Urbifossiella limnaea: one gene and its partner. The protein of the gene in region 1 binds, or shares a complex with, the protein of each later gene. Links are inferred from orthologs where the notes say so. Each region holds a gene or a part of one and is shown in the gene's direction. Other genes may lie near its edges.

Region 1 (4,616 bases):
CCCCGACGAGGGGCAGACGTTCGGCATGCCGCCGATGTACAAGTCGTTCGGCATCTACAGCACCGTCGGCCAGGCGTACAACCCCGTCGATAAGGGCTCGCTGACGGAGTACCGCGAGAGCACGACCGGGCAGATCCTGCAGGAGGGGATCAACGAGGCCGGGGCGATGGCGAGCTTCGTCGCCGCCGGCACCGCGTACAGCACGCACGGCGTGAACACGATCCCGTTCTACATCTACTACTCGATGTTCGGCTTCCAGCGCGTCGGCGACCTGATCTGGGCCGCGGCCGACAGCCGCTGCCGCGGCTTCCTGATGGGTGCCACGGCCGGCCGCACCACGCTCAACGGCGAGGGGCTCCAGCACGAGGACGGCCACAGCCACCTGATGGCGATGACCGTGCCGACGTGCCGGGCGTACGACCCGGCGTTCGGGTACGAGCTGGCGGTGATCGTGGAGGACGGCATCAACGCGATGTACGTCCGCGGCGAGGAGTGCTTCTACTACCTCACCGTTTACAACGAGAGCTACGACATGCCGGCCATGCCCGAGGGCGTGCGCGACGGCATCATCCGGGGGCTGTACCCGTTCAAGACGGTGCGGCCCGACGGGGCCAAGCACGAGGTGCAGCTGCTCGGCAGCGGCGTGATCCTGAACGAGGCGCTGCGGGCGCAGGCGATCCTGGCCGAGAAGTACGGCGTCGCCAGCACCGTCTACAGCGCCACGAGCTATACGCAGCTGAAGCGCGACGCCGTGGCCTGCGAGCGGTTCAACCGCCTCCATCCGGACCAGCCGGTGAAGGAGCCGTACGTGCGGCAGGTGCTGGCGAAGACGGCCGGCCCAATCGTCGCCACGAGCGACTACATGCGGGCGCTGCCGGAGCTGGTGGGCCCGTACCTCGACGGCCGGCTGCTGGCGCTTGGCGCCGACGGGTTCGGCCGGAGCGAGACGCGCAAGGCGCTGCGGCGGTTCTTCGAGATCGACGCGGAGAACGTGGTGGTCGCGGCGCTGACGGCGCTGGCGAACCGCGGCGAGTGGGACCGCGCCGCGGTGAAGCAGGCGATCAGCGACCTGGGCCTGAACCCCGACCGCCCGGACCCGTGGACGGTGTAGACCGAACGGTTTTCAGGCCAACGGCCTGACAGCCCTCAGCCCAGGGCAACGCCCTGGGTACGAGGTACGAATCACCCCCAGCCTGAAGGGCTGGGAGCCGGCTCGCAGGCCTTCGGCCTGCACGACCCACCGCACACGCCACCCAGGGCGTTGCCCTGGGCTGAGGGCTGTCAGGCCGTTGGCCTGAAGACCGAAGCCGGACGAGCCCCGGTGCGACGACCCAACGACAGGAGCGGAGCGACGCATGGACTTCCGCCTGCCCAGCCTCGGCGAGGGCATCGACTCGGCGACCGTGACCGCCGTGCTGGTCAAGCCCGGCGACGCGGTCGCGGCCGGCCAGAGCGTCCTGTCCGTGGAGACGGACAAGGCGTCGATGGAGGTGGAAGCCGACGCCGCCGGCACCGTCGAGGCGGTGCTGGTGAAGCAGGGCGACAAGCTGGCCGTCGGGGCGCCGGTGTTCCGCCTGGCGGGCGCCGGCAACGCGCCGCCCGCCGCGGCACCTTCGCAGCCGCTTGCGGCCTCGCGGCCGGCACCCGCGCCGCCCGCCGCGAAGCCGCAAGCGGCAACGGCGCCCCCCGCTTCGACCGGCAGCTCCGAGTTCCGCCTGCCGAACCTGGGTGAAGGGATCGAGGCGGCAACCGTGACCGCCGTGCTCGTGAAGCCCGGCGACGTGGTGAAGCCGGGCACGCCGGTCGCGTCCGTCGAGACGGACAAGGCGTCGATGGAGGTGGAAGCCGACGCCGCCGGTACCGTCGAGGCGGTGCTGGTGAAGCAGGGCGACAAGGTGCCCGTCGGGGCGCCGATGCTGACGCTAACCGGCGGCGCGGCGCCGAGCGCGCCGAAAGCGTCCGCCCCGACCGCGGCGCCGGCCGCCGCGCCTTCGCAACAGCCCGCTCATGCGGGCCGCTCGCCCGAACCCGTTCCGCACGCCAACGGCACCGCCACCAAGAGCGCCGACGTCGTCCCCGCCGGCCCCGCGACGCGGCGGCTGGCCCGCGAGCTCGGCGTCGCGCTGGGCGAGCTGAAGGGCACCGGCCGCGGCGGCCGCGTCACCCTCGACGACATCAAGGGCTTCGTCCGCGACGAGCGCCAGAAGGTGAAGGCCGCCCCCGGCGGGGGTGGTGCCGGCAACCTGTCGGGCAAGACGGTCGCCGACAGCTTCACCACCCCGCCGCTGCCCGACTTCTCGAAGTACGGCGAGGTCGAGCGGAAGCCCGTCGCCAAGATCCGCGAGACGATCGCCAAGAACCTGACGGTCGCGTGGCGGACCATGCCGATGGTCACGCAGTTCGACCTGGCCGACATCACCGACCTGGAGGCCGGCCGCAAGCGGATCGTGGACGGGCTGCCGAAGGGGACGCCGAAGATCACGATGACCGTGCTGGCGATCAAGGCCGTCGTCGCGGCCCTGCGCGACTTCCCGACGTTCAACAGCAGCTACGACATGAACGCCGGCGAGGTGGTGCTGAAGAAGTACTTCCACGTCGGCATTGCCGTGGACACCGAGCGCGGGCTCGTCGTCCCCGTCGTGAAGGACGCCGACAAGAAGAGCGTCCGCGACATCGCGGCCGAGGTGGTGGCGCTGGCCGACAAGGCGCGGGCCGGCAAGCTCGGCCTCGACGACATGCGCGGCGGCACGTTCACCATCACGAACCTCGGCGGCGTCGGCGGCACGGCGTTCACGCCGATCGTGAACTACCCCGAGGTGGCGATCCTGGGCCTGTCGCGGTCGGCGCTGCAGCCGGTGGTGAAGGACGGCCAGATCGTGCCGCGGCTGATGATGCCGCTGAGCCTGACCTACGACCACCGCGTGGTGGACGGCGCCGACGGCGCCCGCTTCACGACGCGGCTGGTGCAGCTGTTCAGCGACCCGTTGCGGCTGCTGATGGACTCTTGAGGGGGACTGAGGGACACTGGGACCGAGGGACGGAGGGACAAGAGCCGACCGGTTCGTTCCGTCCCTGAGTCCCTGAGTCTCTGAGTCCCTAAGTCCCATGATCGTCCTCGACGCCGGCGCCCACGTAACGCAGGTCCGCTTCCTGCCAAACGGCCGCCTCCTCGTCGGCACCTGGGCCGCCGGTGACGCCGAACTCCTCATCCTGCCGCTCCCCTCCGGGCCGCGCGTCGTCATCCCGCTGTCGGTGCGGCAGGTGTGGGACGAGCCGAACCGCGTCGCGGTGTCGCCGGCCGGCGACCGGCTGTACACCACGTTCGGGGCGCTGCAAACCTTGTCGACGGCCGACGGCGCGGTGATCCCCGACGGGCCGAGCGGACCCGCGAGTCAGGTGATCATCTCGCCCGACGGGCAGCACCTCATTAGCACCTACCGGGAAACCAACGGCGACACCGAGCTGACGGGACACGCCGCCGACGGCCGGCGGGTCCGGCACGCGACGTATCCGCACCCGCAGTGGAAGGTTCTCGTGGGGTTCCTGGTCGGAGGCGACCGGTACGCCCTCGTCGGCAACAACGAGCTGCTCGTCGAGCGCCGCAACACCGGGCCGGGCGCCGAGCCGGTGCGGGCCCGCTACCCGAGCTACCACGTCAACCAGCCGCAGGTGTCGCCGGACGGCCGACACTTCGGCGTGATCGGCTACAGCAGCTTCTACCTCTACGACGCGGCCGCGCCGGGGAAGCCGCGGCAGATCAAGGGCGGGCAGTCGTTCGGGAACTTCGTCGGGTTCGCGTTCCACCCCGCGGGGCAGACGCTGGCGGTGATCCACGGCGGGCCGACGCTGGTGAAGCTCTACGACCTCGACACGCTGACGCTGCGCACGAAGCTGAACTGGAAGGTCGGGAAGCTGACGTGCGTCGGCTACAGCCCCGACGGGCAACTCGGCGCGGTCGGCACCGACGACGGCCGCGTCGTCGTGTGGGACGCGGACGAGTAGCGCGGGTCAGCCCACCGCCCCGTCGTAGTCCAGCGCCGCCAGCCGCGCCGCCAGCCGGGCGCGGGCCGCGTCGCGGTCGGCCGTCAGCCGCGCCTCCTCGGCCTTCAGCTCCTCCAGGCGGTCCTCCTGCCTGCCCAGCGTCCGCACGAACCGCTCCCGCAGCTCCTTCTCCGTCGCCCGGTCGCCGAGGCTGCCGAGGTTCTCGCGCAGCCGCTTCTGGTCCGCGGCAATCGCCGCGCGCTCCTGCGCCACCGCCGCCAGCTTCGCCTCGAACCCGGCCGCCTCCGCCCGCGCCGCCAGCACGTCGCGCAGCGCCGCCGTCGTCGGCTTGTCCAGCCACGCCGCGCTCACCCAGCCGCCGAGTTGCTCGTCGGTCACGTCGGCGAGGCCGAACGTCTGCCACACCGTCTGCTCCTGCTGCACCTCGAACTTGGTCGTGGAGTTGGCCGGCAGCGCCAGCTTGAACCGCCAGTGGTTCTCGGTCGTCTCGTGCGGCTTCAGCCCGCCGCCGAGCTTCCAGCGGCCGCCGTCGCGCGGGTGGTCCAGGTACAGCACCTGCTCGCGGTCGGCCTTGCTGGCGAACGTGTACGTCGTCTTCTGCACCCGCGCCGCCT
Region 2 (3,807 bases), 580 kb from region 1 along the record:
AGCACTCGCCGATCACGCCGCGGACCGACGCCTGCCCCGCCTGGAACTTGCGGAACCACCGGCCGTCTACCGACGCGGAGTGACTCCCCTCGGTCACCGCCCCCGGCGGCAGCGGCGCCGAGTGCGTCCAGTGACCTTCGCCGTTGATGAGCCACTCGAAGCCGTCGCGCGGGTGGTACAGCAGGTACTCGGTCCAGAAGTAGTCCTTCCCCTCGACCGTGACGCTGCGGCGGAATGCGCCGATCACGGTCCGCTCCTTCCCGCCCAGTGTGCCGGTCGCCCCCAGCGGAATCCGCAGCGCGAACGGCGGCTCCTTCAGAGCGTTGAGGACGGCCAGGTCGCCGGCGCTGGCGTCGAGCAGCGAGCCGCAGTACGGGCAGCCGACGCGCTCGGTCTTGTCCGGGGCGCGGAGTTCGAGCGCGCCGCCGCAGTTCGGGCAGCTCGCCCGCCGGGCCGCCACCTCGCGCAGCTCGTGCGTGGCCCGCGCGGAGTCGCGCACGCCGAGGTCGTCGAGCGTCACCTGCCGGCCGAGGAACAGCGCCGGCGGCTCGGCCGGGCCGGCGAGCGTGGCGAACCCGCCGCCGTCCGCCGACAGGTCGGCGTAGCGGTACGACTCGCCGGGCGTCAGGCGGAACGGCAGCTCGCCCTCCGCGCCGTTCACCGTCGCCGTGCCCGTCTCCGCGACGACGAACCGTTCCTGCGCTTCGGGCAACTCGACGGCGGCGCCGGCTTCCAGCTCCTGAAGCACCGGTCGGTCGGCGGACGGGGGTTGCTCGAACAGCAGGTAGTAGCGGCCCTGCGCCTCGGAGAGCCAGCCCCAGCGGCCGTCGGCGAACGCGGCGTACCACTCGTCCCAGACGCCGCCCGCGGGGTGGGCCAGCTGCGTCCGGCCGGTGAGCTGGAACTTGCGGCCGTCGTACTTCCCCTCGATGCCGACGCGGAGCACGGCCCCGGTGTCCACCAGCGCCGCGACCTTACCCAGGTCTTCGACGGCCCGGTCGCCGCGGGCCACGGCGGAGCGGCAGTACGGGCACACGGCGACCATCGAGCCGCCGACGGCGAACACGACCGGCCCGCCGCACGACGGGCACTGCACCCGGACGCTCATCGGCCGGCCTCCGTGTCGGGAACGCCCCGCTGTACCTCGCGCACCTGCACCCGGGCGGCGCCCAGCGCGTCGGCGAGGCGTGCCTCCCACGGCCACCGCGGCCGCGGCCGGCAGCAGTACAGGTTGAACGTGGCCAGCCCGTGCTCGGGGAACGTGTGGCAGGCCAGGTGCGACTCGGCCAGCAGGTACAGCCCGGTGACGCCGCCCGGCCCGGGGAACTGGTGCCACAGCGGCTCGCCGACGCGGGTGAGTTTCAGCTCGCCGAGCAGCGATTCGCAGACGCGGCGGAGCAGGGCGGTGGTGCGGAGGCGGTCGGGGTCGCAGCCGAACGCCTCCACGACCCACTCGGCGCCGGCCGGCGGGTGGGTCGTGATTTCGGTCGTGGTACGGGGCGTGTTCACCGCCGTATCACCGATACCCGCCCGCGCCGGCCGCGTCAACCGGCCGGGCCTACAATGGGCGCGACCCACCACCCGGAGAGTACCCGATGGCCGACGCCCGCGACGCCCAGCTCCTCGTCATCGGCGGCGGCCCCGGCGGCTACCCGGCCGCCCTCCACGCCGCCGACCACGGGATGAAAGTGGTCCTCGTGGACGAAGACCCGCGGCTCGGCGGCGTCTGCCTGAACCGCGGCTGCATCCCGTCCAAGGCGCTGCTCCACGTCGCCAAGGTCATCCGCGAGGCCCGGCACGTCGCCGAGTGCGGCCTCACCTTCGGCGAGCCGAAAGTCGATCTCGACAAGCTGCGGGAGTTCGTGCAGCAGAAGGTCGTCGGCAGGCTGACCGGCGGCATCGGCCAGCTCACCAAGGGCCGCGGTGTCGAGGTCGTGAGGGGGCACGCCACGTTCATCGACGCCAACACCGTGCAGGTGACCGGCGACCAGCCGCAGACCATCAAGTTCCAGAACTGCATCATCGCCACCGGGTCGGTGCCGACGGTGCCGAAGCCGTGGCAGCTCGGCGACCCGCGCGTGATGGACAGCACCGCGGCGCTGCTCGTGCCCGACGTGCCCAAGACGATGCTCGTCATCGGCGGCGGCTACATCGGCCTGGAGATCGGCAGCGTCTACGCCGCGCTCGGCTCCAAGATCACCGTCGTGGAGGCGCTCGACGGGCTGCTGCCGCTCGCCGACCGCGACCTGGTGGCGCCGCTGGAGAAGAAGCTGCGCGGCGAGTTCGCGGCGATCTACGTCAACACGAAGGTGGCGAAGCTGGAGGCGAAGCCCGAAGGCATCGTCGTCACGCTCGAAGGGAAGGACGTGCCGGGTTCGATCACCTACGACCGCGTGCTGGTGTCGGTGGGCCGGCGGCCGAACTTCGCCGACCTCGGGCTCGACAAGGCCGGCGTGAAGCAGGACGAGCGCGGGTTCGTCGTGGTCGATAAGCAGCGCCGGACGAACGTGCCGAACATCCAGGCCATCGGCGACATCGCCGGCGAACCCGGCCTGGCGCACAAGGCCACGGCCGAGGCGCGGGTCGCGGTCGAGGTGCTGCTCGGGGAGCCGGCCGAGTGGGGGCCGCGGGCCATCCCGGCGGTGATCTTCACCGACCCGGAAATCGCCTGGGCTGGCCTGACGCAGAAGGACGCCGAGGCGCAGGGCGTGCCGCACGAGGTGCTGAAGTTCCCGTGGGCGGCGAGCGGTCGGGCCGTGAGCATCGGCCGCACCGAGGGGCTGACCAAGATGCTGGTGGATCCCGAGGGGAAGCGGGTGCTCGGCGTCGGCATCGTCGGCGCGGGCGCGGGGGAGATGATCGCCGAGGGCGTGCTGGCGGTCGAGATGGGGGCCGTCGCGCGGGACGTGCTGGAGAGCATCCACCCGCACCCGACTCTGAGCGAGACGGTGATGGAGAGCGCCGAGCTGGCCTACGGCGCCGCCACGCACGTCGCCCGGCCGCGGAAGGCGGCGAAGTAGCCGCCGGTCAGACTTCGACTGGCTTCGCAGCCGGAACCACCCGGCCCGGACGGTGGGGGCGGAGATTCCGCTTCCCGGCCCGCCGGCCGAGGCCGACGAGCCAGTTCCGCGCCGGCACTTCCACCAGTCGGTACACGGCCATCGACACCACGAGCGCCGCGGCCAGGAAGCCGCCGGCCTGCGCGAACACGCCGACTTCGGCGAGCGGCAGCCACGAGTCGAGCTGCGTGAACACGATCGTGTGCGTGAGGTAGAAGCTGTAGCTCGACTCGCCGAGGAACACCGGCACCCGGCCGGCCAGGAGCCGCGACAGGTGGCCGCGCTGCCGGGCGAACACGGCTACGACCAGCGCGAACGCCGGCGTGTAGTACCCGACCAGCCGGACCAGTAGCGGCAGCCGGTTCGAGTAGCCCACCGCCACGCCGACCGCCACCAGCGCCGCCAGTTCCAGCCCCGTCCACCGCCACCGGCCCGCGGCCGGCGCGTCGCCCCCGCTGCGGACGTAGTCCAGACCGAGCGCCACGCCGACGATGAATTCGGCCAGCCGCACGAGCGGGCAGACCATCAGGTACTGCGTCCACGGGTTCACGTTCGAGCACTGCCAGTACATCAGGCCGAACTCCGCCGCCCACGCCGCCCCGGCGAGCGCCCACAGCCGGCGCCGCCGCAGGCCCGGCAGCTTCGCCGCGGTCCACACGAACGCGGGGAGGCAGAGGTAGAAGAACACCTCGTCCGAGAGCGACCAGGCGGTCGGGTTCATCCCCGGCGGGTACGGGCTCGGGGCGGG

The links. The genes of interacting proteins can lie anywhere in the genome.
Region 2: the proteins of ETAA1_RS02895 (region 1) and lpdA are in contact, whole or in part, in a crystal structure (PDB 1EBD), measured with the Geobacillus stearothermophilus proteins. The link is inferred for Urbifossiella limnaea from one-to-one orthologs. Residues at the interface, in WP_033016211.1 of Geobacillus stearothermophilus: Ile130, Ala131, Met132, Pro133, Arg136, Arg140, Glu141, Asn155, Arg157; in WP_049624544.1 of Geobacillus stearothermophilus: Pro340, Ser341, Asp344, Tyr345, Arg403, Asp406, Val408, Glu431, Ala432, Gly433, Asp438.

What each region holds. Positions count from the first base shown.
Region 1 is NZ_CP036273.1:668,236-672,851, reverse strand. What follows is about bases 811-3,681. They hold ETAA1_RS02895 (2-oxo acid dehydrogenase subunit E2), read left to right. Parts: upstream 811-1,355; coding sequence 1,356-3,008; downstream 3,009-3,681. Other genes in these bases: ETAA1_RS02890 (WD40 repeat domain-containing protein), read left to right, coding at 3,106-3,681; ETAA1_RS02900 (pyruvate dehydrogenase (acetyl-transferring), homodimeric type), read left to right, coding at 811-1,111. In the rest of the region: more of ETAA1_RS02900, read left to right, coding at 1-810; more of ETAA1_RS02890, read left to right, coding at 3,682-4,002; ETAA1_RS02885 (DUF4139 domain-containing protein), read right to left, coding at 4,009-4,616.
Region 2 is NZ_CP036273.1:1,248,204-1,252,010, forward strand. Bases 873-3,807 are described here. They hold lpdA (dihydrolipoyl dehydrogenase), read left to right. Parts: upstream 873-1,595; coding sequence 1,596-3,020; downstream 3,021-3,807. Other genes in these bases: ETAA1_RS05005 (DUF4178 domain-containing protein), read right to left, coding at 873-1,108; speD (S-adenosylmethionine decarboxylase), read right to left, coding at 1,105-1,509; ETAA1_RS05020 (acyltransferase family protein), read right to left, coding at 3,028-3,807. Also shown: more of ETAA1_RS05005, read right to left, coding at 1-872. UniProt on the Escherichia coli protein: Lipoamide dehydrogenase is a component of the glycine cleavage system as well as of the alpha-ketoacid dehydrogenase complexes.